3 regions of the Glutamicibacter sp. NPDC087673 genome follow, and region 3 is predicted to be linked to each of the others. Evidence: predicted binding sites of a transcription regulator. Region 3 holds the regulator's gene; each other region holds the start of a gene.

Region 1 (9,741 bases), on a different contig from region 3:
CTGCCGCGGGCGCAAACCTTCGCGCATCAGCTTTCGAGCTTGGAAAGCAGTCCGGAACGGGACGTGCTTTCCGGATACATCTCGATCCTGCAAGGCCGCGCCAACACCGCGCAGCGCTGGCTGTCCAGTGCCTGGCAGAACGCGGTCCAGCATCAGGACAACGATGTGATGGCCGCGATCGCCCAACGCCAAGTCCTCGATTCGCTGTGCCGTTTGAACGGGCAGAAGATCATTGACTGGGCTGAGCAATCGCTGCGCCTTGCCCAGGTGGGCAGCCCGCTGGCCATTGAGAACGCAGCCATCCAAGGGCTCGGCCTGGCAATGATGGGCCGGGCTGATGAGGGGGAACAGGTCTTGATGGACCTGCTGGCCACCCTTCCGGCGGGAGCACAGCGCCAGCGCGCGGAAATGTCACTGGGCTGGGTCTACCTCGCGACCGATCGCGTGGAGCTAGCCCGGCACGAGCTCTCCGCAGCCAGCTCCACGGACTTCAGCGATGGTTCCCTGCGCATCTCGCTGTGGGCCAAAGCCTGGTCGGCGCGCGCTGAATTCCTCATGGGCGACTGGGACCAAGCGCTGGAGACGGTTCGATCCGCGCAGTCCCTGCAGGAGCGTTCTGAAATCCAGATCCTGCGTCCGCTGATCCAGCTGACCGCGGTGCAGATTCACGCATTGCGCGGCAATTGGGAGCAGGCGGATCTGCACCTACGCAAGTCGTGGGCACGCACCGGCAGCTATGCCATTATGGAGATGCCTTACCGGATGGCGCGGGCCGAGATTGCCCGGGCGCAGGCAAACCATGAAGAGGTTGTGCGGACGCTGGAACCATTGCTTCGGCTGGACCGTACGCAGGGCATCGACCAAGCAGGTTTCTGGACCTGGCAGGATACATACGCCATGGCGCTAATCCGTTGCGAACGCCTGGATGAAGCAGAAAAATTCGTACAGCCGTTGCTGGAGAGTGCTCTCGCTTCAGGCCACCAGAGCGGAGCCGCTCGATTCCTGAGCGTGCAAGGCACCTTGCTGGCAGCCCGCGGTGATATCGACGCAGCCCGTTTGGCCTTTGAAGATGCCATCCGCCGTTTGGAAGGCATCGGGTCGGTCTACCACCGGGCAAAAATTGATTTCTACTACGGGCAATGCCTGCGCCGAGCCGGCAAGCGAGCCGAATGCGTTGCGCCGTTGACCCGCGCGCTGGCGATTTTCACGCACTTCGATGCATCCGTGTACATCGACCGCTGCACTCGTGAGCTCCAGGCAAGCGGAACCGGGATGCTGCGCAGGGAGAGTGCTGACTGGTCGACGCTGACGGCGCAGGAACAAGCCGTGGCCAAGCTGGTTTGCGAAGGTGCAAGCAATCGACGTGTCGCTGAAGAGCTGTATATAGGCACCAAGACAGTGCAGTACCACCTGACCAAGATCTACACGAAGCTGGCGGTCTCAAACCGTACTGAGCTTGCTGCGCTGGCGCGTTTCGACCTTGAAGGATAGTGCCTTTCGACTGAGAAAAATTTTCATTCCCGAGGGCAGCGAAACCATGCGGAGTTCGAGTTGACCTGCGCCCTGTGACTGTAGATTTTTTTCATTCAGCACGAATCGCTTGAATCGAACGCGGCCGGGATTCTTGATTCAGGCCGCGGCCAGCAATGCAACCGGACTCAAAGCCGTTGCTCCTGCGAAGTATGGGTGGTGTGGTGGTGCTAGTGACTGAAAAAATTTGTCACTCGAAACCCAAATCAGGTACTGGCTCTAACTGGTTCCGGTTCCGGGCAGGCCCTCATCTTGGCCGAGCCCCAGTACTCGCCGCACTTCGGGGGTCAATTGCACCTTGCAGGCCGCAGCCTCCTGGGGACGTTGAGGACAATGATCGTTGACATGATCAAATTTCTCCACGTTGTCCACGCTCTCGGGAACCGTGATTGACCGCAGCCCGTGCGGAGATACCCACGTCTTGGAGCCATCCGGGCAAGCGAAGACCTTCCAGCCAAGCGCGTGCTTGTACATCTGATGCTGCTTGCACAAGAGATGGGTGTTCTGCCGGGTAGTGTGGCCGCCCTGTCCATACGCTTCGATGTGATCAATTTCCGAACGATCGGGCAGGCGGCGGCAACCAGGGAAACCGCAATGCTGGTCGCGGTAACGCAGCAAATCGCGCAACCCCTGGGAAGGCCGATATTTCTTGGGCTCCACATCAATTGCGGCTCCCGTCCACGGGTCGGTCAGAACGCGCTGGAACGACGGAGCATCCGCGGCGATTTCCAACGCTACGCCGATTGGGATCGGCCCGTAACCTTCCAAATCAGCGAGGGCGCGAGCGGGATTCACGAGCATTTCAATGGCTGGGATCGTGATGGCAACCCGTGGCTTCAGCGGCATGCCTTCCGTTCCGGGCCAGCCATGCAGATACACGTCCGCAAGCACATCGGCTTCAACCTGCGTTTGCGTGCGCAGATCCTTGGAATCAGTGATCTGGGCGGCTGCCTGCTTTATCGAGTTGCGAATCGAATGGATGACATCAGCTCGGTGATGCAGCTGCAAGGTAGCCATGCCATTCTCCTCATTCCACACCTTGAGATTACGGGCTGCGAATGCGTTCTTCTGCCGGTTCTCTGCCGAATTGGGATTCATCCGGTCGTGAAAGCGACGGGCCCGCTGGTAGACGGTTTCGTCGCAGGCTGTTCTTGCCAGAGGCAGCAAATTTTCCTCCATGCGGCCGACCTGCTCCGGGGAAAGGTCTTGCGAGTATTTGACGATGTCGTGGGCGGCCTTAACGGTAATCTCACCTGCAGCGAGCGCGGCAAGGGTGGCTTTGCAGGCGTGGCGCAAGCCCTTGGCATGGAACATCCGTTTGCTGGCTTTACGGACGGATTCGCGCAATGCGACAGCTGACTCAGCTACGAAATTGGAGTTGATGACCTGCTCGCTGCCACGGTCTATGCCATAGTATTCGGCACTCTTGCTGGCTTCGGCTTCTTCGTCTGGAGTGTGGGCATGCTCGGTGGCAATCAGGTCATTGAAAGACGCGCTGACCTGCTCGACTCCGTCTGCCAGCAAAACGCAGATAGCGGCTTCAGCGCTGCTCATCAGGCGTTGGAGTTTCTTCAGGCGCTCCAATGCGTCTCCGGGCCCATCCACGGGGCCCGCATTGAATAGTTCGTCGGCAACCTGCTTGATGGGTCCGAAGAACAACTGATGCTCGCGATGGGCGTCGAGCGCTGACGCTCTGTGCGACTCCATGCGGGTGCCCGGCGGGCGCAGTGGAAGGCGATGTTCATCGTCGTGATCGTCTAGATATGCGGGAATAGTCATAGTTAACGTTCGCGCAGATTATCGACAGTATCTTCTGGTTCGAAACCAATTGTGGATAAGTTCTAGAAAGTTTATACGAATGCGATTAAGCGTGATTCCGGCGCGAAAATCGCTGGACCAGGGAAGGCAGTAATGGGTGCCGTGCTAGTTGCTAGTTGGATGCAGGGGGCGCGGCGGACGGGTGAAGGCAGTTCGGATGCCAAGGGCTGCCATGGCTGCGAGTATGGCAAAGGCGAGGACGCTGGCCATGTACAGGGGTGCGGCTAGATCCGCGGCGGCATCGGCGTTCCAATCGGCAAAGGTGTCGCCCACCGAGTTCATATTGGCGAAGGAAGCGAAGAAATAGGCTGGTGCGCCTAAGGCAATGATCAGGCTCCAAGCTCCGATAGCCGCCCAGGCGGGCAGCTTGCGTCCGGCGGAAACTACCGTAACGAGCCAAGAGATGGCGAGGGCGGTTCCAATGGCTGCGAAGACCCACCCTCCAAGCGAGTCGTAATTCTGGTCCATTGAGGCCATCTCGGAAATGGTTTCATCGAGGGAGAGTCCACTTGCTGCGGTCACGGCCCAATTGTTCATGAGCAGTGAGCCGTAAGCCGCGTAAGCCATGATCATGGCGAACCCGGAGATAGCTAGAAGTTTACGCATGTCAGTAGCCTAACAGTGCACTAGTCAACTCAGCGGTAAAATCAATAGGCGTATGAGTTGGGCGCCCATGCTACGTCCTTGCACGATCAAGCTGTCCTGAGGCCAGCTGCCTGTATTCCAGTGCAAGAATCCGTGAATCAGATGCCCTTAGTCGGTAAGGTGCATTATGGGCCGATCGGGAGCCCAAAGCGATCGCGCGAGCGACATCACCCAGCGCCGCAATGCAGCGCCAACCGTTAGAAGGAGACTAGGGATGATCTTCACCAAAAAAGGCGACGCCGCAGTTCTGGCCAAGCTCAGCACAGCTCCAGCACCCTATCGCGAGATTGCCGAACGGCTTCACGCCATAATCATGCAGAGTGCACCATCGCTGGAGCCGATCGTCCGCTGGGGACTTCCGTTTTACGTCCGGGATGGCAAAGACGTCTGCTACATCAAGCCTGACAAGGACTTCGTAGGTTTCGGTTTTGGAGAAGTCGTGAATCCAGCCTACGAGGAAGGCTCCCGCATGCATCCAGTTGCATGGACTATCACCTCGCTGGATTCTGCAACGGAAGACAGGATCCGGGAACTGGTGACGAAGGCCGCGGGCTGATCCCGAGCAAGCTAGCTGGCCGCAAGATGAACAGTGCGCCCGCTGCAGGCAGCCGCATTGCCTGGAGTCCGTCCTCAAGTGCGCCGAAGGTCCCGGCAGCGCCATTGCTGTCGGGACCTTCCACTTCGCGTCGGTAGCGCTGGGAACAGAAGCCTAGGCGGCAAGCATCGAGATGCCGTGCTCCTCTTCTGGCATCCATCCGGTCCAGGCCCAGTGGTTCTGGGGTTCGTTGGCATCGGCAGCTCGGTGCGCGATGGATTGGGGTTGGAACTTCCCGGCTGGATCGTTCAGTGTTGAAGCATTCATGCTGCACTCCCATTGGATTGGCGGGTGTTGGCCCGTTCGGCGAGGTTCCGGGTACGGCAACGGCGGGGGTCCGGCCAATGTGGACTGGTCCCCCGCCGTGTTGAGGCGCGCTGGGGCTTACTTCACAGGGTCGAGCACGAAGTCGTAGGTGACCTGCTTGCCGTTGCCCGATGCTGCTGGCTGCACGTCGAGCATCAGTTCCGGCTTCACCGCGGTGGCGATGTCGTCGTCGTTGTGCGCATCGCCCGGGAAGTACAGCTGGGCGGTGAGCAGCTCGTGGCCCTCGGCGGAGACCTTCAGGTGCAGGTGCGCTGGGCGCCACGCGTGCCAGCCGGCGGCGGCGATCAGCTGGCCGCAGGCACCGTCGGTCGGGATCTGGTACGGGGCTGGCTGCATGGTGTTGATCTGGAAGTTGCCTTCCTCGTCAGCAATGAAGGTGCCGCGCAGGTTCCACTCGGGGATGCCAGGAGCGAACTGCGAGTAGAAGCCCTCTTCGTCTGCGTGCCACAGCTCGATCTTGGCGTTCTTCAGCGCCGAGCCGTCGGTTGAGCGGACCTGTCCCTGGAAGAGCAGGTTGGTGCCCTTCTCGTCCTCGCGCATCGAGATGGTGGCAGGGGTGTTCTGCGAAGGCGCTTCGGGCACGTAGTAAGGGCCTTCGATCGAGCCCTTGTTGCCTTCGCGGTGGTCGGTGGCGACCTCTTCCACCGAGTGCTCCAGCCACACGTCCAGGAACAATGGCCATTCGCCGTCGTCGCCAACCTTGATCAACCATGCCTTCAGGGCATTGAACTCGTCGTAGCTCACGCGTTCTTCGAGGATGATGTCGTTGGCGGCCTTGACGAGCTTGGAAGCAAGCATGTTCACGCGCTCGGTGGAGGTCGCGATGCTGCCGAGCTTGCCGGAGTTGCGGAAGCTGTCGGTGGCGGCGTTGCCGGACTTGGCTGCAGTTGCGTCTGCTGGAGTTTCAGTGGTCATGGTGACTCCCCTAAATTATGTGGTGTGGCGGATGCGGATCCATACTGTGACCCCCATCATCCCGGGTGATTGATATTCAATGTAGTGCAGCGTCTATGCCAAGTGAAATACTCATTTGGTGGTCATTGGAACGTTTTGAATATCAATGCTTGTGGGCTGGGACACGGAGGGAATCCGCCGGTCCGGAAAAGTCCTAGGCCAGCGAATTCGGATGCTTGGCCAGCGCGGTGACCTTGATCTTCATGTACGGGTACATCGGGAAGCCGCTGAGGATTTCGTGCAGTTCGTCGTTGGATTCGACGTTGTACAGCGAGTGGTTCGCGTACTCGCCGACCACGCGCCAGATGCCCTGCATCTTGCCGCTGCGCTGCAGGCTTGCGGAGTACTCCTTTTCCCGGGCCTGGAAGTCAGCGACTTGCTCATTGGTCAGGTGGTCCGGGAAAACAACGTCCATACGGGCGAGGAACAACATGGGGATCTCCTTTAGTTCGAGGTGGAAAGCACGTGGTCCTGGCGGTAGCGCGCCAGCTTGGATTCGTCGATGGCGGCGCCCACGCCGGGCACGGTGCGCACCGGAATGCGGCCGTTGACGATCTGCAGCGGCTCGGCGAGCAGGTCATCGGCCATGTCCAGGAAATTGGACAGTTCGCCGGCGCGGCGGCTGGTGGCTTCGAAGGCCGCGCCGAAGGTCACCGTGGCCAGCGAGCCGACCTGGGTGTCGATCTGGTTGCCCATGGTGACATCCACGCCCAGCCCGGTGCACAGGCCCAGGATTTCGGTGGCTTCGGTGAAGCCCGAGCGGGCGGTCTTGATGCAGATCGCGTTCGCTCCGCCGGAGAGCAGCTCGCGCGAGGCATCGCCCGCGGTGGGCGCGGACTCGTCGGCGACGATCGGGATCGGGGAGCGTTCGACCAGGCGGCGTCGGCTCATCGCTTCCTTGGCATCGCACGGCTCTTCGAGCATGGTCAGACCCAGGCCCTCGGTCTGGCGCAGCACCTCCATGGACTCGTTCGCGCTCCAGCCGCGGTTGGCGTCCAGGTAGAGCTCCACGTCCTCGCCCAGCCCTTCGCGCAGCACGCGGCAGGCCTCGATGTCCAGGGCGAGCGGGCGGCGGCCGACCTTGAGCTTGAAGGTGGTGATGCTGTACTGCTCGCCGAAGCGCAGGGCCTCGTCGAGCAGCGCCTGGGCGGGCTTGAAGCCGAGCATGTGGCTCACGCGCATCGAGTCGGTGAAGCCGCCAAGCAGCTTGTGCACCGGCGTGCCCAGCGCCTGGCCGAGGGCGTCCCAGATGGCGATGTCGATCGCGCCCTTGGCCACCTGGTTGTGGATGGTCCTATCCAGCACCTGGCGGATCTTGGCGCGGTCCATGATCTCCAGGCCGATCAGCTGCGGGGCGAAGACATCCTGCACGATCGCGACGATGGACTTCTGCGTCTCGCCGTAGGTGTACGGGCGCGGCGGGGCGTCGGCGGTGCCGATCACGCCTTCGTCGGTGTGCACGCGGATGAGCACGTGCTCCGCGGTGTGCACCTCGCCGCTGGCAAAGCGCAGCGGGTGGTTGTAGGGGATGGCGTAGGGGATTGTTTCAATCCGCTGGATTCGCATCGGGGTCCAGCCTTTCTAGGGGGTTGAGCAATGTGCAAAGTTCCAGGAAGTTGCGCACCAGCGCAGACTCGTTGCCGGCCTTCCAGGCGATCGCCAGGTCGACGGCCGGTGCGTTGCGCAGCGGCCGGAAGGTGATCCGGGTGCTGTGCGGCAGGTAGTGGGTGGTGGGCAGCAGCCCGATGCCCAGGCCCGCGGCGACGAAGGTGAGCAGGGTGGAAGTCTCGCTGGCCACCTGCGCGATCTGCGGGGCGAAGCCCACGCGGCGGCAGGAGTCCATGATGATGTTGTTCACCGCGGAGGATGGCGGGTAGCAGATGAACTTCTCGCCAGCCAGCTGTTCCAGGTCCAGCTCATCGTGGGCGGCGAGCGGGTGGCCCAGCGGCAGCGCCACGGCCAGGTGGTCGCGGTCCAGCAGCATGTAGTCCACCTCGGTGCCGCGCACCGGCGGGCGCAGGATAGCCAGGTCCAGGCGTCCCTCGACCAGTCCCTCGACCATCTGCGGGGTGAGCATTTCGCCCTGCACATTCAGCTGCAGGCCCGGCATCTGCTGGGAGCTGGCTTCGATGAGCTTGGGCATGATGCGCGAGGTGGCGCTGCCGGTGGAACCCAGTCGCAGCACGCCCAGCGCGCCTTGGCCCACGGTGCGCACATCGCGGGAGAGCTGGTCGAGCTCTGCAAGCAGGATGCGTCCGCGGAGCAGCAGCAGCTCGCCGGCGTTGGTCAGTTCCACCTTGCGCGTGGTGCGGATCAGCAGCTGGGTATCCAGGGTCTCTTCGAGCTGCTTGATCTGCTGGGAGAGCGGGGGCTGCGCGATATGCAGGCGCGCCGCTGCGCGGCCGAAATGGCGTTCTTCGGCGACGGCGACAAAGTAGCGAAGTAGTCTCGTGTCCATGGTGCTCCGATCGTCGGACCGCGCGTCGAATGCGCAGAAGACGCTTGCTGGCAACTCTAACGCGGCAGTCCAAGAGGGTGAAATACTTATTCTGGGTCGATTGAGAGTCTACAAGTATGAATTCTTGGGTCGCACTGTATTCAACGATTGATTTCCAGACCGGAATCACGCCGGGAGGCACTGGACTGCCATGGACCGCCACGGCCCCATGTCGCCACTTGGCCACCAGCACGGCTCCTTCCTGGTGCTTGGCAGCGGGACAGCTCGCGGCTAGGGTGTGAATGTGACGCTGGGCACATGTTTCGTGTCCGCGCAGATTCCGACGAGGCGATCCATGAAGGGGTACGCAGATGAAGGCTTATGCCCAGGGCGAGAGCGGACCGCAGCTGATCGAAGAGACGATCGGAGCCAGCTTCGAACGCACCGCAGCCCGCTTCGGCCCGGCAGAAGCACTGGTCGAAGCGGCCAGCGGACGGCGTTGGTCATGGAATGACCTGGATGCGCAGATCAACGCCCTGGCCAAGGGCCTGCTGGCCGCCGGCCTGGAGGCGGGAGACCGGGTGGGCATCTGGGCGCCTAACTGCGCGGAATGGGTATTCGCGCAATACGCCACCGCGAAGATCGGCGTCATCCTGGTCAACGTCAACCCTGCCTACCGCACCCACGAATACGCCTACGCGGTCAACCACTCCGGGGTGCGCCTGCTGCTGGCGGTCTCCGAATTCAAGACCAGCAACTACCGTTCGATGGTGGAGGCGACCCGCGCCGACACCCCGAGCCTCGAACGCGTGGTCTACGTGGACACCGGGGACTTCGCGCAATTGCTGGCCGAGGGCGAGCAGGTCAGCGACGAGGAGCTGGCCGGGCATCTGGCGGCCACCAAGCCCGGGGACCCGATCAACATCCAGTACACCTCGGGCACCACCGGCTACCCCAAGGGCGCGGTGCTCAGCCACCGCAATATCCTGAATAACGGCTACCAGGTCACCGGCATGATCGACCTGGACGAGCACGACCGGCTGTGCATCCCGGTGCCGTTCTACCACTGCTTCGGCATGGTGATGGGCAACCTGGGCTGCACCTCCCGGGGCGCGACCATCGTCATCCCGGCCCCGGGCTTCGATGCCGACACCACGCTGAGGGTAGTGGCGGAGGAGAAGTGCACGGGCCTGTACGGGGTGCCCACGATGTTCATCGCCATGCAGAACCTGCCCAATTTCAAGGACTACGACCTCTCGTCGCTGCGCACCGGCATCATGGCCGGATCCATCTGCCCGGTCGAGGTGATGCGCCGCTGCATCGACGAGATGGGCATGGACGGGGTGTCCATCGCCTACGGCATGACCGAGACCTCGCCGGTCTCCTGCCAGACCCGCAGCGACGACGATATCGAGCGCCGCACCTCCACCATCGG
Region 2 (9,741 bases), on a different contig from region 3:
CCTCGGTGATTGACCGGCTGTCCCGCAACTACGGGCTAGCTGGTCCCATCAAGGAGCGCATCGCAGCAGGCATGCCAGCCTACGGCTCCTGCGCCGGAATGATCATGCTGGCCGATCGCATCGAGAACCCTGCAATCTCGCGAGATGGCGCGGTACAGCAAAGCTTCGGCGGCATCGACATGACGGTCAAGCGCAACGCGTTCGGGCGCCAGATCGACTCATTCGAGCACCAGCTGGACTTCAACGGGCAAAATCTCGAAGCGGTGTTCATCCGCGCACCGGAAGCCGTGCAAATTGGCCCGGACGTGCAAGTGATCAGCACCGTTCAAGCGGGGACGGATCACGAACAGGGTAGAATTGTTGCAGTACGCCAGGGAAAATTGTTGGCAACCAGCTTTCACCCGGAAGTCACCGGCAGCACCGCTATCCACCAATTTTTCATCAATCTCACGCGAGGAGACGCTTAAAGCATGTCAGGCCACTCCAAATGGGCAACTACCAAGCACAAGAAGGCCGCGATCGACGCCAAGCGCGCCAAGGCCTTCGCAAAATTCATCAAGGGCATTGAAGTTGCCGCCCGTGCCGGCGGCGCCGACATGGCCGGCAACCCGGCACTGGAACTTGCTGTCAGCAAGGCCAAGAAGAACTCCGTGCCGATCAACAACATCGACCGCGCCGTCAAGCGCGGCGCTGGCCTGACCGGCGAGGTCGTCGACTACACCGAGATCATCTATGAAGCACGCGGCCCGCAGGGCTCGGCCCTGCTGATCGAGTGCCTGACCGACAACAAGAACCGTGCAGCCTCCGAGGTGCGCGTGGGCATCACCCGCAACGGCGGCACCATCGCCGACCCGGGTTCGGTCGCCTACCTGTTCAACCGCCAGGGCGTTGTCCGCCTGCCCAAGGGCGAGCTGACCGAAGACGACCTGCTGATGGTCGTGCTGGACGCCGGTGCCGACGAGATCATGGACGAGGACGAGAACTTCGCCATCGTCTGCGACCCTTCGGACCTGCGCGCTGTGGCCGCTGCGCTGGATGAAGCGGACATCGCCTACGAGTCCGACGAAATGGAATTCATTCCATCGATGAAGGTCGACCTGGACGTTGAAGGAGCTCGCAAGTTCCTCAAGCTCTACGACGCGCTGGAAGAACTGGATGATGTCCAGGGCATCTACACCAACGCTGATCTGTCCGACGAGGTTCGCGCCGCGCTGGACGAAGAGCAGTAAGGCTTGGCCTTACGTGTTGTTGGCGTCGATCCCGGCCTGACCCGTTGCGGTCTTGCCGTGGTCGACGTCGCTGCAAACAGGCAAGTTTCGCTGGTGGACGTCACCGTCGCCGGCACCCCTCCGGGCACTCCGCTCGATGCCCGGCTCTTGAAGATCGCCAACGCCATCGACGAATGGCTGGATCTGCATCAGCCCGATGTGCTCGCCTTGGAACGCGTGTTCGCATCGGCGAACGTCTCCACGGTCATCGGCACCGCGCAGGTCACCGGCGTTGTCATCACCGCGGCAGCGCGACGCGGAATACCCGTGGCCCTGCACACGCCGACCGAGGTCAAGGCGGCGGTTACCGGTTCGGGACAGGCCACCAAGGCGGCGATCGGCAAGATGGTTGCCAAGATCTGCCGGCTCGATGAACCGCCTAAGCCTGCCGACGCCGCTGATGCGGTGGCCTTGGCGATTACCCACGGCTGGCGCGGTGCGGCCACCGGCTCGAATGCCTCGGCCTCCGCGGCTAATGCCGGTGGTTCGTCGCAGCTGACCGGTGCGCAGCAGGCGTGGATTGCCGCCGAGGCGTCGGCCAAGCGCCGTGCAGTGCGCCGCTAGCCGGCCAGCACGGCAGCGGCCCCGACCCACCGGGGAACGCGGCGGATCGATATTCGTAGGTATCTTCGATAAACTGGGTTCGATCGAACATATATCCCAAGGAGTGGCATGATCAGCTCATTGACCGGCACCGTGCAGGCGGTAGCCCTGAATACCGCGGTAATTGACGTTAACGGCTTCGGGATGCTGGTCAATGCCACCCCCGGGACGCTGTCCACCCTGCAGGCAGGACGCGAGGCAACGGTATTCACCTCCATGGTGGTCCGCGAGGATTCGATGACCCTCTTCGGCTTCGCCACCGCTGAGGAACGCGATGTCTTCGAGGTCCTGGTTTCCGTATCGGGCATCGGGCCACGCACCGGCTTGGCCATCTTGGCGGTGCACTCTCCGGAGGAAGTCCGCATCGCGGCGAACACCAAGGACACCGCCGCTTTCACCAAGGTATCGGGCATTGGCCCCAAGGGCGCGAGCCGCATCGTGCTGGAACTGAACGGCAAGCTGATCCCGACCGGCGCGCCAGCGGCCCCGGTTTCCGGCGGCGGCAACGCGAGCGTCTGGGAACCGCAGGTGATCGAGGCGCTGACCGGCCTGGGCTGGAGCGAAAAGGATGCAACCAGCACCCTGAAATCGCTGTCCAAGGCTGATCCAGATGTCGTTGCCACCGGCAACGTCGCAGAAATCTTGCGTGCTGCACTGCGCAGCATGTCCAGCGGAACCCGCGCCTAAGCGGTCTGCGAGAGGATCAACTGATCATGAATGACTCCACCGGGCTCACGAATGCCGGCAGCGAACCCGAGGAACGGGTAATCGAAGCGGCCCTGCGCCCGCGGAACCTCGACGACTTCGTGGGCCAGTCCCGAGTGCGCCAGCAGCTCTCGCTGGTGCTCGAAGCAGCGAAAATCCGCGAACGCACCGCGGATCACGTTCTGCTCTCTGGCCCGCCGGGCCTGGGCAAGACCACCTTGTCGATGATTATCGCCGCCGAGATGAATGCGCCATTGCGCATTTCCTCCGGCCCAGCGATCCAGCATGCCGGTGACTTGGCCGCGATCCTCTCGTCGTTGACCGAAGGCGAGGTGCTGTTCCTCGATGAAATCCACCGCATGTCCCGGCCGGCCGAGGAAATGCTCTACATGGCCATGGAAGACTTCCGCGTAGATATCATCGTCGGAAAGGGCGCCGGCGCCACGGCCATTCCGCTGGAGCTTCCGCCCTTCACTCTCGTTGGCGCAACCACGCGCGCCGGACTATTGCCCGGCCCGTTGCGTGACCGCTTCGGCTTCACTGGCCATCTGGAGTTCTACGCGGTCAAGGAGCTTGAACTGGTTTTGCGCCGTTCGGCCATGATGCTTGATTTGAGCGTCACTTCGGCCGCGTTCACCGAGATCGCCGGACGCTCCCGCGGCACGCCCCGTATCGCCAACCGCCTGCTGCGCCGCGTGCGTGACTGGGCGCTGGTGCATAAGCTCGAAGAGATCGATGCCAAAGCGGCCGCCGCCGCCTTGGACATGTACGAGGTCGATGCACGTGGCCTTGATCGCCTGGACCGGGGTGTGCTCGAAGCCTTGTGCACCAAATTCGGAGGGGGACCGGTGGGGCTATCGACCCTGGCCATCGCCGTGGGTGAAGAAACCGAAACCGTCGAGACTGTCGCAGAGCCATACCTGGTGCGTGAAGGGCTGATGGGCCGGACTCCGCGCGGTCGTATTGCCATGCCCGGAGCCTGGGCGCATTTGGGCTTGGCGATGCCAAAGGATGCGATCTTCGCCAGTGCGCAAAGCTATGAAAACGATGAGGATTAGGCAAGCATTACTTCACTGCCCGCGTAAATGGTCTGCCGGTTCACCGTGACGCATTAGACTAAAGACGCCCGACCTATGCCCGTTTCGGGGCGAGGTGGGGCGTCTTTGCTGTATTACGCCAGAAATAGCCGCAACAGCATCCCAGAACTTCAGATCAAATCGCAACAATTCGTTAGCAGGTAAATACGTGAATCCCCTCGTAATCGCTCAGGCCGCTGGTGGCGGCTTCAACCCTTCGCTGATCCTGATGGTCGCGCTGTTCGCAGTGCTGATCTTCATGATGTTCCGTGGCCGCAAGAAGCAGTCCGCCCAGCAGGAGAAGCTGAAGAACAACACCGTGCCAGGCGCCAAGGTGATGACCAACTCGGGTATCTTCGGCACCGTCGTCGGCGTTGACGCAGAGGATCGTGTCCAGGTCGAGGTCGCACCGGGCGTAGTGCTGAACCTGCACCGCCAGGCCATTGCCACCTTCCTGGACAAGGATGCAGCAACCCCGGCCGTGGCCGACGGCGCAGCAGAATCCGCCAGCACCACCGAAACCCCGGAAGAGTCCCTGCGTCGCCTGAACGATGAGGGCAAGGACGAGCGCAACGCCTAAGTCCCGGGCAGCATAGCGGTGGCCTGAAGGCCAAGCCACTCAAACGAGAAAGCACATTAGATGTCATCAATCAGACCTGTTAAGCAGGCGCGCAAGGCGTTGCTGTGGTTGCTGATCGTCTTCATCATCGCAGCCGGCGTGTTGGTGGGTGGTGCAGCGAACGGTAAAACCGGATGGGGACCGAAGCTGGCCCTCGACCTCGAAGGCGGCACCGAGATGATCCTGGCCCCTCGGGTCCAGGGCGACGAAGCGATCAACCAAGAGCAGCTGGACCAAGCGGTGGAGATCATCCGCCAGCGTGTGGACGGTTCCGGTGTAACCGAATCGGAAATCACCACCCAGTCCGGTCGCAACGTTGTGGTCTCGATGCCGGGCACCCCGGACCAGACCACTCGCGATTTGATCCAGGCTTCGGCCAACATGGAGTTCCGCCCGGTGCTGATCACCGGCGGCTACGCAGCCACCCCTGAGGAAGATCGCACTCCCAAGGAAGACCTGCCAAAGCCTGAGGGCAAGCCAGAGAACCCATCGGACACCAACTGGATCACCGCAGAGCTCTTCCAGGAGTTTGAAGGCTACGACTGCGAAACCGAGCTCAAGGACCGCGGCGGGGACGCTGCGGACCCAGCCAAGCCAATGATCTCCTGCGATACGGACATGGGCGTCAAGTACATCCTTGGCCCACAGGAAATCTCCGGCGACAAGATCAAGGACGCATACGCGCAGCTCGCTCGCGGCGTCAATGGTTCGGTCACCGGCGAATGGGTTGTCGTGATCGAGTTCAATGCCGAAGGCACCAAGATCTTCGCCGACACCACGCAGCGTCTGATTGCCCTGCAGGGTTCGCAGAACCAGTTCGCGATCGTGCTTGATGGCGAGACCATCTCGGCGCCAACCACCAATGCGGTGATCTCCGATGGCCGTCCGCAGATTTCCGGCGGGTTCACCCAGGACACCTCGCAGGCGCTGGCGGAGCAGCTGAAGTACGGCGCACTGCCAATCAGCTTCGACATCCAGTCAGAGCGCCAGGTTTCTGCAACGCTGGGTGCTGACCAGCTGACCGCGGGCCTCATTGCCGGTGTTATCGGCCTGGTCCTGGTATTCATCTACTCGCTGTTCCAGTACCGCGCTCTGGGCTTGGTGACCATCGCTTCGCTGCTCGTCGCCGGTGTGCTGACCTACCTCTGCCTGGTCCTGCTTGGCTGGGGCATGAACTACCGCCTGTCGCTGGCGGGCGTGGCTGGCTTGATCGTGGCCATCGGCCTGATTGCGGACTCGTTCATCGTGTACTTCGAGCGTGTTCGAGATGAGTTGCGCGAAGGCCGGCCATTGGCAAGCGCCGTGGATATCGGCTGGAAGCGTGCCAAGCGCACCATTCTGGCTTCCAAGGCCGTGAACGTGTTGGCTGCAGTAGTGCTCTACATCGTTGCCGTGGGCAACGTGCGAGGCTTCGCCTTCACCCTGGGCCTGACCGCAATCGTTGACCTCGTGGTCGTGTACGGACTGACCCATCCAACCCTGGTCCTGCTGGCACGCACCAAGTTCTTCGCCAACGGCCACCCGCTCTCGGGCATGGATCCATCGTTGCTTGGCGTCAAGCCGCTGTACCAAGGTGCAGGCAAGGTTCGCCGCTTCGATGAAAACGTTGAGGCAAACCGCGGCAAGAAGAATGCCAAGGCTTCGGTTGAAGCCGCCAAGCGCATGACAATTGCCGAGCGTCGCCGTGCACAGGCCGAGCAGCCTGCCAGCCCGCAGGCCAAGGCCCAGGAGGAGAACAATGAATAAGCTAGTCACTTGGGGCAACGAGCTCTACACCGGCAAGCGTTCCTACCCGTTCACCTCCAAGCACCGCTTGTGGTTCCTGATCGCCGGTATTCTGGTGATCCTGTCAATCCTGGTTCCAGTGGTCAAGGGCGGATTCAACCTGGGTATCGACTTCCGCGGTGGTTCTGAATTCACCGTTTCGGATGTGCAGGAAACCGATATCTCCATTGGTGAAAAGGCTGTTGCCTCGGTGGCTTCGGGCGCTGCGGCAACGGTCACCAACATTGCGCCGGGAACCATGCGCGTGCAGACCGAGCGCTTGAGCGATGACCAGACCTTGGCCATCGCCAGCCAGCTCGCGGAGAACTACGGTGTCTCCAGCGATGAAGTTACCAGTAACTTCATCGGCCCAACCTGGGGCGAAGACGTTTCGCGCCAGGCACTGGTTGGCCTGGTTGCCTTCGTGGTCCTGGTGGGCTTGCTGATGGCTGCCTACTTCCGAACCTGGAAGATGTCACTGGCCGCGATTGCCGGTCTGATCGCCGTGGTCATCGTCACTGCGGGCATCTACTCGCTGTCCGGTTTCGAAATCACGCCCAGCGCGATCATCGGCTTCCTGACCATTCTGAGCTACTCGCTGTATGACACCGTGGTGGTCTTCGACAAGGTCCGCGAAAACACCAAGGACTACACCCAGCAGTCCAAGCGCACCTTCGAACAGCTGGTGAACCTCGCTGTGAACCAGACCCTGGTTCGCTCGATCAACACCTCGGTCGTTGCCGTGCTTCCAGTGGCCGCGATCCTGTTCATCGGTTCCTATTTGCTGGGTGCCGGTACGCTCAAGGACCTGTCCTTGGCGCTGTTCGTCGGTATCATCGTCTCGGCCCTGTCGACCTTGTTCGTCCAGGCGCCCATGTTCCATTGGCTCCGCCACAAGGACGACGACGTGGTAGCGCACAATCAGAAGATGGCTGCTGCCTAAGCCGATCCGAAGATCTGAATTTGGTGCTCCCAGCATTTGCTGGGGGCACCATTTCGCTTAAGCGGGAAGATGCGTAATTAGTTGTCACCGCCCGAACGTGCTATAACGTTTGAACTAAAGAAGGTGTTTTTTCAGTGCACGGCCACCAGTGATCTGGTGGCCCGGAACTACCGTTGGATTCCTTCGGGCTTCACGCAGGCTCGGGAAAGAATCCAGCGGCAACGGGAAGGAGCGGGGCATGGCGAATACGCCTAACCTGAACAATTCGAAACGACGCTCTATCTCTCGTTTGGTGCGCTTTGCCGGCCGGGGGAGCACCCCGAGCACATCGCCGACCCTTGAACCGCTATTGCGTACGGTCAAGTCCAAGCATCCGAAGGCCGATCTGGACCTGCTGGTCCACGCCTATGAGGTCGCCGAAAAGTACCATGAAGGCCAGAAGCGCAAGAGCGGCGACCCGTACATAACGCACCCGGTCGCCGTCGCCACGATCCTGGCGGAGATGGGGATGACCGGCTCGATTCTTGCCGCCGCCTTGCTGCACGACACCGTTGAAGACACCGACTACTCCCTGGAGTCCGTTAAGAAGGAATTCTCCGAGGAAATCGCCATGCTGGTCGATGGCGTGACCAAGCTGGACAAGGTCACCTATGGCGACGCGGCCCCGGCAGAGACCGTGCGCAAAATGGTCGTGGCCATGTCCCGTGACATCCGCGTGCTGCTGATCAAGCTGGCCGACCGCCTGCATAATGCCCGTACCTGGCGCTACGTGTCCCCTGAATCTTCCTCGCGCAAGGCGAAGGAAACCCTGGAGATCTTCGCACCGCTGGCGCACCGACTGGGCATGAACACCGTCAAGTGGGAGCTGGAGGACCTGTCCTTCGCTGCCTTGCACCCCAAGGTGTACCAGGAGATCGTCCGCATGGTGGGCGATCGCACTCCGGAACGTGAAAAGTACCTCTCCGCGATCCGCCAGACCCTTTCGGGTGATCTCGACGATGTAGCCATCCATGCCTCGGTGTCCGGCCGGCCAAAGCACTACTACTCGATCTACCAGAAGATGATCGTGCGCGGCAAGGACTTCGACGATATCCATGACCTCATGGGCGTGCGCATCCTGGTGGATACCGTCAAGGACTGCTACGGCGCCCTGGGCGTCGTGCACGCAGAGTGGAATCCACTGCCTAACCGCTTCAAGGACTACATTGCGATCCCGAAGCTGAACCTCTACCAGTCGCTCCACACCACGGTGATGGGTCCTGAAGGCAAGCCGGTAGAGATCCAGATCCGCACCCACGATATGCACGTACGCGCCGAATACGGTGTAGCCGCGCACTTCCAGTACAAGCATGGGCAGACCGATAACTCCATGCTTTCGCCGGAGCAGAATATGGATTGGCTGCGTTCCTTGATGGAGTGGCAGGCGGATACCGCTGACTCCGAGGAGTTCCTGGACGGCCTTCGCTACACGATCAGCTCCGCTGAAGTCTATGTGTTCACCCCCAAGGGCGACATCATGTCCTTGCCGGTTGGTGCCACACCGGTGGATTTCGCCTACTCGATCCACACCGACGTTGGCCACCGCACCATCGGCTCCCGCGTCAATGGCAAGCTCGTTCCATTGCATACCGAGCTCAAGCAGGGCGATGTGGTGGAGGTCTTCACCTCGAAGGCCGAAGGCGCTGGCCCATCCCAGGATTGGCAGAACTTTGTCCGCTCGCCTCGTGCCAAGGCAAAGATCCGCGGTTACTTCTCCAAGGAACGCCGCGAGGAGGCCATCGAAAAGGGCAAGGAGCTGCTGACCAAGGAACTGCGTCGCAACCAGCTGCCATTGCAGAAATTGATGACTCACGACCTGCTCACGGCGGTAGCCAACGAACTGCACCACACGGACATTTCGGCCCTGTACCAGTCCGTTGGCGACGGCCATACCAGTGCACAGAACGTCATTGAGCATTTAACGGCCCTGATTGGCCCTCCAGAAGCCGAACAGGTCGATGAGGAAGCGGTAGTCCGCCCAATGGCTCCCAGCCCGGCTACGGGCAACGACGCCGGCGTGATCGTCGAGGGCCTGGGGGATGTGCTGGTGAAGCTGGCGCGTTGCTGCACCCCAGTGCCGCCAGATGAAATCCAGGGTTTCGTAACCCGTGGCGCCGGAGTCTCGGTGCACCGCACCGACTGCCTGAATCTGACGCAGCTCGCCGAGCAGCCGGATCGACTGGTCAATGTCACGTGGGCCACCAAGCACCATGGCGTGTTCCTGGTGGAGATCCAGGTCGAAGCATTGGACCGCAAGTCGCTGCTCTCCGACGTCACCCGGATCCTCTCCGAAAGCCACTTGAACATCCTTTCGGCCAGTGTGCAGACAAGCAAGGACCGTGTGGCAATCTCCCGTTTCTCCTTCGAAATGGGCGATCCCAAGTTCCTGAGCCACGTGCTGAACCAAGTACGCCGCATCGATGGCGTCTACGATGTCTACCGCACCACCGCAGGGTCCCGCCGCTAATTGCGCGCTGCACCCCGCGGTCCAGCCTAGGCCGCTTGCGCCGTATCGGAGAAGGACTGGACTAGGCGCAGGGCCCGGGAGCGCTCGGGTGAGGGAACCTCCGATGCCAGGGCTTGTTTGATGGCGTCCAAAGTCAGGTAGGGATCTGCCAGGGCCGCGACTGTGCCCAGCACGCGGCTGGCAATGGGCAAAGGATCGTATTTCGCGCAGTCGCAGGCGCTGCGCAATGCGGTGGTCACCCTGATGCGGCTGCGGAA
Region 3 (9,741 bases):
AATTCCGCGGCAATGCAAGCGGCGGAGAAGATACGATCCTCAGCGGCCCCGCGGATCTGGTGGCGCGCGGGATCCTCGGTGCGCAGTAGAACTGATCCGGATGTTCGCAGAACCGCAGATTGGCTCGGCTAGCGGATCTGCGGTTTGCCTTCGGTCCTCTAGGCCGGGCGCGCTACCTTCAGCACGCGGAAGGCCTTGGCGGTCGCTTCGCGGGTGATCTTCCACTCCGAGGGAAGCTGCTCAACCAGCCACTTCTGCAACGAGTCACTGCCAAGGTTCTTCTGCACCACCATCCAGGCCTCGCCGCCCGGCGCCAAACGCGGCAACCACAGCATCAGCAGCTCATGCAGGGCATCCTTGCCGATGCGAATGGGCGGGTTGGACCAGATGGTGTCGAATTCCAGGTTCGGATCCACGGATTCAGGAGTGCCGACAACAACGTTGGACAAGCCCAACGCCGTGGCGTTCAAGCGGGCCAGATCGATGGAACGCTCATTGACGTCGACGCCGTAGACCTCGGACTGCGGGGACTGCTCGGCAGCGGCCAAGGTGATGGGCCCCCAGCCGCACCCGATATCCAGGATGCGTCCGCGAGGGGCCGGCACGTACTGCAGCAATACCGCTGTGCCCTTATCCAGCCCGGCAGGGGAGAAAATGCCGGAGGCCGTCTGCGCTTTGCGCAGCGAGCCATTGAGCTCGACTTCGATGGTGCGACGTTCGTCTGCCGAGGCCGGGCTGGCGGTGAAGTAGTGATCCGAGGTCATAGGCAAAGTTTATCGCCCAGTACGGTTACCCCAAAGAACAGGGTCTCCAACGTGAGCAAAGCGATATAGGCACGACACGATATCACTGATAGAGTTTTCCCTATGACTTTCATTTTCGTCTAATACGTAATCCTCTTGGTTACCCGCGATTCCACGAGCTGGCCGTGCACTTCTTGCGCGCCCACCTGCATGAATCAGCAGACAGCAAAGTCATTTCCCCTTCTTGGCAGTTCTTCTTTTTGGAACCCCGCATTCGCCTTTGCTCACCGGTAACCATGCATTCACCTGTCTGCTCATAGACCTTTACTCCTTGCAAAGGACCACGAATGTTTGATGAACCAACCGAAACTGAACGCGCCACGTCGCAAAGTGGGGCCCACCCGCACTATTCTGGAAAGCGAAGTACTTCTAAGGAGACCATGACTAACTCCGAGTCACACGAGCACGATTCGGCATCTATGGATGATGCCCAGATCCAGGCCGCCATCGATCGAATCCTCGCAGCCGACGATGCGCAGAGCCCGCAGGTCCAGCACTTCGGCGAAGAAGAGAGTTCCATCTTCGCCGGGCAAGCCTCTGCACTGAACCGTTTTTCCTCCGGCCTCACCCATTTCGACGGGGACCAGGAAGATTTGGACGACCGCCGTGCGCTGCGCCGCGTCGCAGGCCTGTCCACGGAACTGGAAGACGTCACCGAAGTCGAGTACCGCCAGCTGCGCCTGGAACGCGTCGTGCTGGCTGGCATCTGGAGCGACGGCACCGTCACCGACGCCGAGAATTCCCTGCGTGAGCTCGCCGCTTTGGCAGAGACCGCCGGCTCGGAGGTCCTGGACGGGCTGGTGCAGCGCCGCAGCAAGCCGGACCCATCGACTTTCCTCGGCTCGGGCAAGGCTGAAGAGCTGCGCGGAATTGTTGCTTCCACTGGCGCCGATACCGTGGTTGTCGATGCAGAGCTGGCTCCTTCGCAGCGTCGCGCCTTGGAGGATATCGTCAAGGTCAAGGTGATCGACCGCACCAGCCTGATCCTGGATATCTTTGCGCAGCATGCCCAGTCGCGAGAGGGCAAGGCGCAGGTTGAACTGGCCCAGCTCGAATACCTGCTGCCGCGCCTTCGCGGTTGGGGAGAATCGATGTCCCGCCAGGCCGGTGGCCGCGTGGGTGCCGCCGGTGGCGGTATCGGTTCGCGTGGACCGGGTGAAACCAAGATTGAAATGGACCGCCGCCGCATTCGCGACCGCATGGCGAAGCTGCGCCGCGAGATCAAGGCCATGAAGCCTGCGCGCGAAGCCAAGCGTGCCAACCGCAAGCGCAATGAGGTTCCGGCCGTAGCCATTGCCGGCTACACCAACGCTGGCAAGTCATCGCTGCTTAACCGACTGACCAACGCCGGTGTGCTGGTGGAGAACGCGCTGTTCGCTACCCTGGACCCGACCGTTCGCCAGTCGGCGACCGAAGACGGGCTGACCTACACCCTGGCCGATACCGTGGGATTCGTTTCCAACCTTCCGACCCAGCTGGTGGAAGCCTTCCGTTCCACTTTGGAGGAAATCGCCGATTCGGATCTCATCCTGCACGTCGTTGACGGGTCCCATCCGGATCCCGAAGGGCAGATCCAGGCCGTGCGCACCGTGCTCGGCGAAGTCGACGCGTTGAACATCCCAGAGATCATCGTGGTGAATAAGGCTGATGTGGCTGATCCGTTCGTTATCGAACGCATCCGCAACAAGGAATCCAACACTGTGGTTGTCTCTGCGCATACCGGTGAAGGCATCCAGGAGCTGCTGGAAAAGATCAGTTCCTCGATTCCACGCCCCGGAGTCCAGCTTGAGGTACTCATTCCCTACAACCGGGGGGATTTGATCGCCAAGCTGCACCAGAGCGAATCCGAGATCCTGGAAAGCGAACACCTGGAGGAGGGCACCCGGCTGATCGTCAAGGTGCGCGATTCCTTTGCTGCAGAGTTGGAGACCTTCAACCTTCATGGATAAGCAAGAGCAGGCCCTGGGGCTCCTGGAGGCCGCGGTCACTTCCATGGGCGGCGCCATGCGCACCGGCCAGCAGGAAATGGTCAAGCACGTGGTCAGCGCGTTGGAAGACGAAAAGCATTTGCTGGTGCAGGCCGGTACCGGAACGGGCAAGTCCATGGGCTACCTGATTCCGGCACTGGCCCACGCGCAAACCAGCGCCAAGCCAGTGATCGTCTCCACCGCGACATTGGCGCTGCAATCGCAGATTGTCGGCCGTGACGTACCGCGATTACTCGACTCGCTCAAGGGCAAGCTCTCGCGCCCGATGGATGTCGCGCTGCTCAAGGGGCGCTCGAACTACCTGTGCCAGTACAAGCTCGGCGGCGGATACCCGGATGACGAAGGCACTCTTTTTTCCATGGACGAGCCGGCAATACCTGCCGGCACCACTTACTCGCCGCTGGCTAGCGAAGTAATGAAACTGCGTGAATGGGCCGAAGAGACCGACACGGGTGACCGCGATGAACTGGTGCCCGGGGTTAGTGACAAGGCTTGGAAGCAGGTCTCGGTTTCGGCCATGGAGTGCCTCGGCTCGCAGAAGTGCCCGATGGCGGACGAATGCTTCTCGGAAATGGCGCGTGCACGTGCCGCCGAGTCCGACGTGGTCATTACGAACCATGCGTTGCTGGCGGTTTCGGCCTTCGAGGGGCTTTCGGTTCTCCCGGACTTCGAAGTCGCGATCATCGATGAGGCCCACGAACTGCAAGATCGCGTGACCAGCTCGGTTTCGGGCGCGCTCTCCTCGCGCATGGTGCTTACCGCCGCTGGCGGTGCCAAGCGCCATTGCGGTATCAATGCGGATGAGATGGTCAAGGCCGCAAACCGCCTGGAAAAGTCGTTGACCGGGTTGCCGACAGGCTTGCTGGAACATGGTCTGCGCGAAGACATGGGCATTGCCCTGAACGACATCGTGGAGCAGGCCCGGCTGGCTCTGGCGCTGTCCAAGCCCGAAGCCAATGCACCGGCCGATGGCGGCCGCCAGACTGCCCGCTCCCAGCTGCAGGCAGTGATGGATGATGCGATTCGCATGCTCGAATCCGAAGAACGCCGCGAGGTCCTGTACACCACCCGTCCGCGGGAGTTTGTCGAAGGCCGGGGCTACGTCGAGGCCGATGAGAGCCAGCCTGCAACCTTGAACGTGGCACCGTTGTCGGTGGCCGGCAAGTTGCGCGAGGGCCTCTTCGACGGGCGCACGGTCGTATTGACCAGCGCCACCTTGGCCATTGGCTCGCAGTTCGACTCGGTAGCAGGCTCCTTGGGCCTGATGGGCGCCGGCGCTCCATCATGGACCGGCGTAGATGTTGGCAGCCCTTTCGATTACCCCAAGCAGGGCATCCTCTACGTGGCCAAGCACCTGCCCAAGCCAGGACGCCAACTGGCGGCGGAGACGCTGGATGAGATCGAAGATCTCATCAAGGCCTCCGGTGGCGGCGCCTTGGCGCTGTTCACTTCCAAGCGTTCCGCCGAGGAAGCGGCAAGCATCTTGCGCGAGCGCCTGGACGTGGAAATCTTGTGCCAGGGTGAAGCCAGCATGAAGTCGCTGGTCGAACAGTTCAGCAGCGAACGCGACACCTGCCTGTTTGGAACTATGACCTTGTGGCAGGGCGTGGACGTGCCAGGCGATTCTTGCCGGCTGGTCATCATCGACAAGATTCCTTTCCCGCGCCCGGATGATCCTATCTCCAAGGCCCGTTCCGAGGACGTGGCCAAGCATGGCGGAAATGGCTTCATGCAGGTTGCCGCCACCCATGCGGCGATTCGCCTGGCCCAGGGTGCTGGGCGCTTGATTCGTTCGGTCGGGGATAAGGGCGTTGTGGCGATCCTTGATTCGCGCATGGCCACGGCGCGGTACGGCAGCTTCTTGAAAGCTACCCTGCCGCCGATGTGGCCGACTGTCGATAAGAAGGTCATCACTGGTGTTCTCAAGCGATTGAACCCGGGCGGGAAATAGCCGCGGCCAGAATATGAACTTGAGCTGTCCTTCGGGACAGCTCAAGTTCTTTAACCGGTACCAGCATGATGCTTCCAGACGCACTAAGGTCTGTGACAAGAACTGATGAAGCTCGAATCGGAAGGCACCATGGAGTCCATGCAGGAATTGGCGCACCAAGCCGCGATCGACACCCACCAGCGGTTCGGGCATCGCCTCATGGGGTTGCCCGGAACGTGGATTGGACAGAGCTACAGCAAAGCGCATCGGTTGCGCGACGGAAGCATGCTCAGCAATCTCAATGGTTTCGCGCACCCGCTTGCGGAGTGGAACTATTGGTGGCAGGCGCACTATCTGGATGCCATCATCGATGAGGGCCGATCGTACTGGGACGAAGGCAACGAACACCGGGCGCGCGAAGCGCTTGCCCGGGCCAACGGCCTATTGCGCGGCATTCGAATTCGAAACTTCGGGATCTTGCCCAACTACTTCTTCGACGACATGGCTTGGCTTGCCCTGGCCAGCGGCCGCCTGTCAGAGTTCACGCAGCTGGCGACGGGACACAGGAGCCGTCCTGCCGAGGCGGCAGTTCGGACGCTGGGACGGCAGCTCCATGCCGGCATGGATGGGGTGCTGGACGGCGGCCTGTACTGGTCCAGAAAGCGGGATTTCAAGAACACGCCAGCCAACGCGCCGGCGGCACTGTTCTTTGCCCGTACCGGGGAGAAAGAGACCGCGCGAGAGCTTCTCCAGTGGCTGGAAAAGAATCTGTTCAGCGTGGAGCGAGGACTGTATCTGGACGGACTTCGGTTGACCACGCAGGGACACGCCGTGGAACCATCGGTCTACACCTATAACCAGGGCCTGGTGCTCGGGGCATTGCTTGAGCTTGGCGAGCCTGCTGATCTGGCTCACGCTAAAGTACTGATCGATGCCACCACGAAATCGCTGTCAACTGCTGCCGGGGTCCTCTCGTTCAACAGCGGGGGAGACGGCAACCTGTTCGCGGGGATACTCTGCCGATATCTGGCCCTCGCCGGTAATGATGTCCGCTTGGAAGCCCGGAGCCGGGAGCAGGCCAGGAGGCTGGTCATGGCAACGGCGCGCCATCTGGCTGACCAGGAACCACGCCGGCTTTCGGCGGCAATCCAACGCTGGATGATCTTCTCGGCGGCCGCTCAATTCGAGTTGAACGCCGGCCAATAGCGGGTTAAACGAGAATTGCGCTGGTGCCAAGCACCAGCGCAATGACCGTACGTATTCTAGAGCGAGCGCATCACCGAGACGACGCGTCCCATGATCGTTGCGGCATCACCCAAAATTGGTTCGTAGCGCGAGTTCTGCGGAAGCAGCCAGGTATGCCCGTCACGCTGCCGGAAAGTCTTTACCGTGGCTTCTTCATCGAGCAGGGCAGCTACGATGTCGCCGTTGTCCGCCGTCTGCTGGCGGCGGACAACTACCCAGTCGCCATCGCAAATCGCAGCGTCAACCATTGAATCGCCGGAAACCTTGAGCATGAACAGTTCGCCGTGGCCTACGAGCTGACGAGGCAACGAGAAAACATCTTCGACGGACTGTTCGGCAAGGATCGGACCGCCGGCAGCGATACGGCCAACCAGGGGAACCATGGTGGTGTCAGCGGAAGTGCTCAATTCAATGATCTTGGCGTCTTCGCTGGCATCTGGCTCGACCGGCTTCGAAACTTCGGCCTTCTCGGCGTCTTCGGCCAGCTGCAGAGGCAGCAGGATTTCCATTGCGCGCGGACGGCGTGGATCTCGACGGATATAGCCGAGCTTTTCCAGCTGGCTCAGCTGGTGGGTGACGCTCGAAAGGCTCTTGAGCCCTACTGCGTCACCAATCTCACGCATCGATGGTGGATAACCGTTCTTGCCGATTGACCGCTGGATCGTCTCCAGGATCTTCTTTTGGCGAATCGTCAGCGAACGTGCATTCGATCGGGGAGTGCGTTGTGAAGCTGACATGAGATTTTGCCTTCCCTAGCAATCATTCGAAAGTTCGTAAGTCCAAACTGTCGGCGCTAGATGGTGAGATGTTTTCATTGCTCGTCTACTTCGAAATCTTAGTAGATAAGCGAGCTTCTTTCAAAGATTTGTTCGAAAACTTCTGGACAAGTTCCGCAAACCTCTGTTAGAACAGATATACGAGGTTCGAACAAGTTTTCGAATCTACGCTTTCGAATACAAATTCGCATCACTTGAATTTCTTGAGGAGACAAAGTCATGGCAACCGTCGCACTTGACTCAAATCAGACCCAGGCACCACTGAAGATCCGCATCAACCGTCGCGGATGGGCCGTGCTTGTGGGTATGCCCATTTTCGCACTCACCATCGCCGCAGCTTTCTTCATCTCCATGTTTGCCTCTGACGCGCATGCCGCAGCCGATACTCCTGTTGGAGTCGGAACCGTTGATGTCACCGTTATTCCAGGGGATACGCTGTGGAGCCTGGCCCGGGATTACGCCACCGGTTACGACGTGACCTCGGCAGTGGGCCACATCGCCGAACTCAATGCCCTGACCGGCAGCGAAATCCAGGTTGGCGAAACCTTGTCGATTCCGGTCCTTGCCGGCTAGCTTCCCCAGCCTGCTTAGAGTTTGTTACCTGTGGCCGTAGCGGATTCACCGGCAGGCGCGCTGCGCACGTAGACTTGATGCGTGAATGACCGCAGTGAACTTTTGAGTCAGCTGCCCTTGCGTGAGAATCTCCGCGGGCTATCCCCTTATGGCGCACCACAAATTGACGTGCCCATCCAGCTGAACGTCAACGAGAACACCCATCCGTTGCCACCGACAGTCGTCGATGCCATTGCACAAGAGGTGGCCAAGGCGGCGGCAATGTTGAACCGGTATCCGGACCGCGAGTTCACCGAGCTTCGCGAACTCCTAGCCGATTACCTCGGCCACTCGCTCACCAAGGACAATATCTGGGCCGCTAACGGTTCCAATGAAATCCTGCAGCAAATCCTGCAAGCCTTTGGCGGCCCCGGCCGTGCCGTGATGAGCTTCGGCCCAACCTACTCCATGTACCCGCTGCTTGCCAGTGGTACTGACACGAAATATATCGCCGGTGAACGCGCCGCAGATTTCACGTTGTCCGCCGATTCCGCAGCCGCACAGGTTCGCGAGCACAAGCCGAACATCGTTTTCCTCTGCTCTCCGAATAACCCCACCGGCACGGCCCTTGGCCTGGACGTCATCACCGCGGTATATGAAGCCATGAGCGAGCATAACGGCATGGTGATCGTGGATGAGGCGTACGCCGAGTTCTCCTTGGCCAGCACCACCTCGGGGCTGAGCCTGCTCGAAGGCCGCCAGCGGCTGATTGTCTCGCGCACCATGTCCAAGGCTTTCGGCCTGGCCGGTGCGCGCGTAGGCTACCTGGCCGCTGCGCCAGAAGTCACCGATGCCATCCGCTTGGTGCGACTGCCGTACCACCTGTCGGCAGTGACCCAGGCAACCGCCATCGCGGCCTTGAAGAACATCGAGTTGCTGTTGGCCCAGGTCGAGGACATCAAGTCCCAGCGGGACCGCATCGTCGCGCGCCTGAAGGAACTTGGCCTCAAGCCATCGGTCTCCGACTCCAACTTCGTCTTCTTCGGTGGCGTCGAAGACCCCCACAAGATTTGGGAAGGCCTGTTGGAAGCCGGCATCATCATCCGCGACAATGGAATCCCGGGAACCTTGCGTGTTACGGCAGGAACCGAATCGGAAACCACAGCCTTCTTGGAACGACTTGCCGAACTGCTCGGCTCGCAGAAGTAATCAAAGACAAGCGAAGGAAGACATGTCTGCCGAATTGATTGGCGCACGTCGCGCCCGCATGGAACGCGTGACCAGCGAATCGTCCGTATTCGTTGAACTGGACCTCGATGGCACCGGTGTCTCTGAGATCAGCACCTCGGTGCCGTTCTACGACCACATGCTGACTGCGCTATCCAAGCATTCGCTCATCGATCTCACCGTGCGTGCCACCGGCGATACCCACATCGACGTTCACCACACCGTCGAGGACACCGCGATCACCATTGGCGAAGTACTGCGCGTGGCACTGGGCAACAAGGCCGGCATCCGCCGCTTCGGCACCTCCTACGCTCCACTGGACGAAGCCCTGTCCCGTTCGGTAGTCGATGTGTCGGGCCGGCCATACCTCGTGCACTCCGGCGAGCCTGCGGGCCAGGAATACCACCTGATCGGTGGTCACTTCACCGGTTCGATGACCCGTCACGTCTTCGAAGCCATCACTTTCCACGCACAGATCTGTGCTCACATCGAGGTGCTCTCGGGTCGCGACCCGCACCACATCGTTGAAGCGCAGTTCAAGTCCTTCGCGCGCGCATTGCGCGAAGCGGTAGAGCGCGATGAGCGCATGGGCGACAAGATCCCATCCACGAAGGGTGCACTGTAAGTGGAAAAGAAAACAGTAGTTGTCCTGGATTATGGTTCCGGCAACGTCCGCTCCGCTGTGCGCGCTTTGGAAGCCGCCGGCGCCGAAGTGGAACTGACCGCAGATCCGAAGAAGATCGTGGCCGCCGACGGCCTGGTAGTCCCCGGTGTTGGCGCCTACGCCTCGGTCATGGAGCAGCTGGCCAAAACCGGTTCCCTGCGCTGGATCGGTCGCCGCATTGCCGGGGGCCTGCCGGTTTTGGGTATCTGCGTGGGACACCAGGTCTTCTTTGAAGAAGGCGTGGAACACGGTGTGAAAACCGAAGGCATTGGCGAATGGCCGGGCAAGGTTGAACGCCTGCAGTCAGATGTCATCCCGCACATGGGCTGGAACACGGTACGCCCGCCGGAGGGATCCAAGCTGTTCGCCGGCATCGAGGGTGAACGATTCTACTTCGTGCACTCCTACGCTGTTCAGAAGTGGGAATTCGACGTAACGCAGCCAGCGATGACCCCGCCACAGGTGACCTGGTCGACGCACGGAACGCCCTTCGTGGCCGCCGTCGAGAACGGCCCGCTATCGGCAGTGCAGTTCCACCCGGAGAAGTCCGGGGACG

Evidence for each region. Region 3 encodes LexA, which represses DNA repair genes until DNA is damaged. Its sites were predicted from a motif close to TCGAACANNTGTTCGA; they were not measured.
Region 1: a site for LexA is predicted at 3,373-3,388, ahead of ACIOTL_RS03150 (DUF222 domain-containing protein). Genes of this name have one in related genera too.
Region 2: a site for LexA is predicted at 1,916-1,931, ahead of ruvA (Holliday junction branch migration protein RuvA). Genes of this name have one in related genera too.

What each region holds. Positions count from the first base shown of each region.
Region 1 is NZ_JBIUWB010000001.1:660,916-670,656, reverse strand. It holds gene ACIOTL_RS03155 (LuxR C-terminal-related transcriptional regulator) at 1-1,491, shown strand, start outside; gene ACIOTL_RS03150 (DUF222 domain-containing protein) at 1,750-3,309, opposite strand; gene ACIOTL_RS03145 (hypothetical protein) at 3,454-3,954, opposite strand; gene ACIOTL_RS03140 (DUF1801 domain-containing protein) at 4,208-4,549, shown strand; gene ACIOTL_RS03135 (hypothetical protein) at 4,703-4,855, opposite strand; gene catA (catechol 1,2-dioxygenase) at 4,973-5,830, opposite strand; gene catC (muconolactone Delta-isomerase) at 6,024-6,302, opposite strand; gene ACIOTL_RS03120 (enolase C-terminal domain-like protein) at 6,314-7,435, opposite strand; gene ACIOTL_RS03115 (LysR substrate-binding domain-containing protein) at 7,416-8,327, opposite strand; gene ACIOTL_RS03110 (AMP-binding protein) at 8,678-9,741, shown strand, end outside.
Region 2 is NZ_JBIUWB010000003.1:377,727-387,467, reverse strand. It holds gene pdxT (pyridoxal 5'-phosphate synthase glutaminase subunit PdxT) at 1-467, shown strand, start outside; gene ACIOTL_RS09350 (YebC/PmpR family DNA-binding transcriptional regulator) at 471-1,229, shown strand; gene ruvC (crossover junction endodeoxyribonuclease RuvC) at 1,233-1,832, shown strand; gene ruvA (Holliday junction branch migration protein RuvA) at 1,941-2,558, shown strand; gene ruvB (Holliday junction branch migration DNA helicase RuvB) at 2,585-3,634, shown strand; gene yajC (preprotein translocase subunit YajC) at 3,822-4,232, shown strand; gene secD (protein translocase subunit SecD) at 4,293-6,017, shown strand; gene secF (protein translocase subunit SecF) at 6,010-6,978, shown strand; gene ACIOTL_RS09315 (bifunctional (p)ppGpp synthetase/guanosine-3',5'-bis(diphosphate) 3'-pyrophosphohydrolase) at 7,217-9,484, shown strand; gene ACIOTL_RS09310 (hypothetical protein) at 9,511-9,741, opposite strand, start outside.
Region 3 is NZ_JBIUWB010000004.1:427,042-436,782, forward strand. It holds gene dapF (diaminopimelate epimerase) at 1-89, shown strand, start outside; gene ACIOTL_RS12175 (class I SAM-dependent methyltransferase) at 159-764, opposite strand; gene hflX (GTPase HflX) at 1,091-2,752, shown strand; gene ACIOTL_RS12185 (ATP-dependent DNA helicase) at 2,745-4,742, shown strand; gene ACIOTL_RS12190 (glycoside hydrolase family 76 protein) at 4,848-5,927, shown strand; gene lexA (transcriptional repressor LexA) at 5,984-6,703, opposite strand; gene ACIOTL_RS12200 (LysM peptidoglycan-binding domain-containing protein) at 6,962-7,315, shown strand; gene ACIOTL_RS12205 (histidinol-phosphate transaminase) at 7,397-8,503, shown strand; gene hisB (imidazoleglycerol-phosphate dehydratase HisB) at 8,526-9,146, shown strand; gene hisH (imidazole glycerol phosphate synthase subunit HisH) at 9,147-9,741, shown strand, end outside.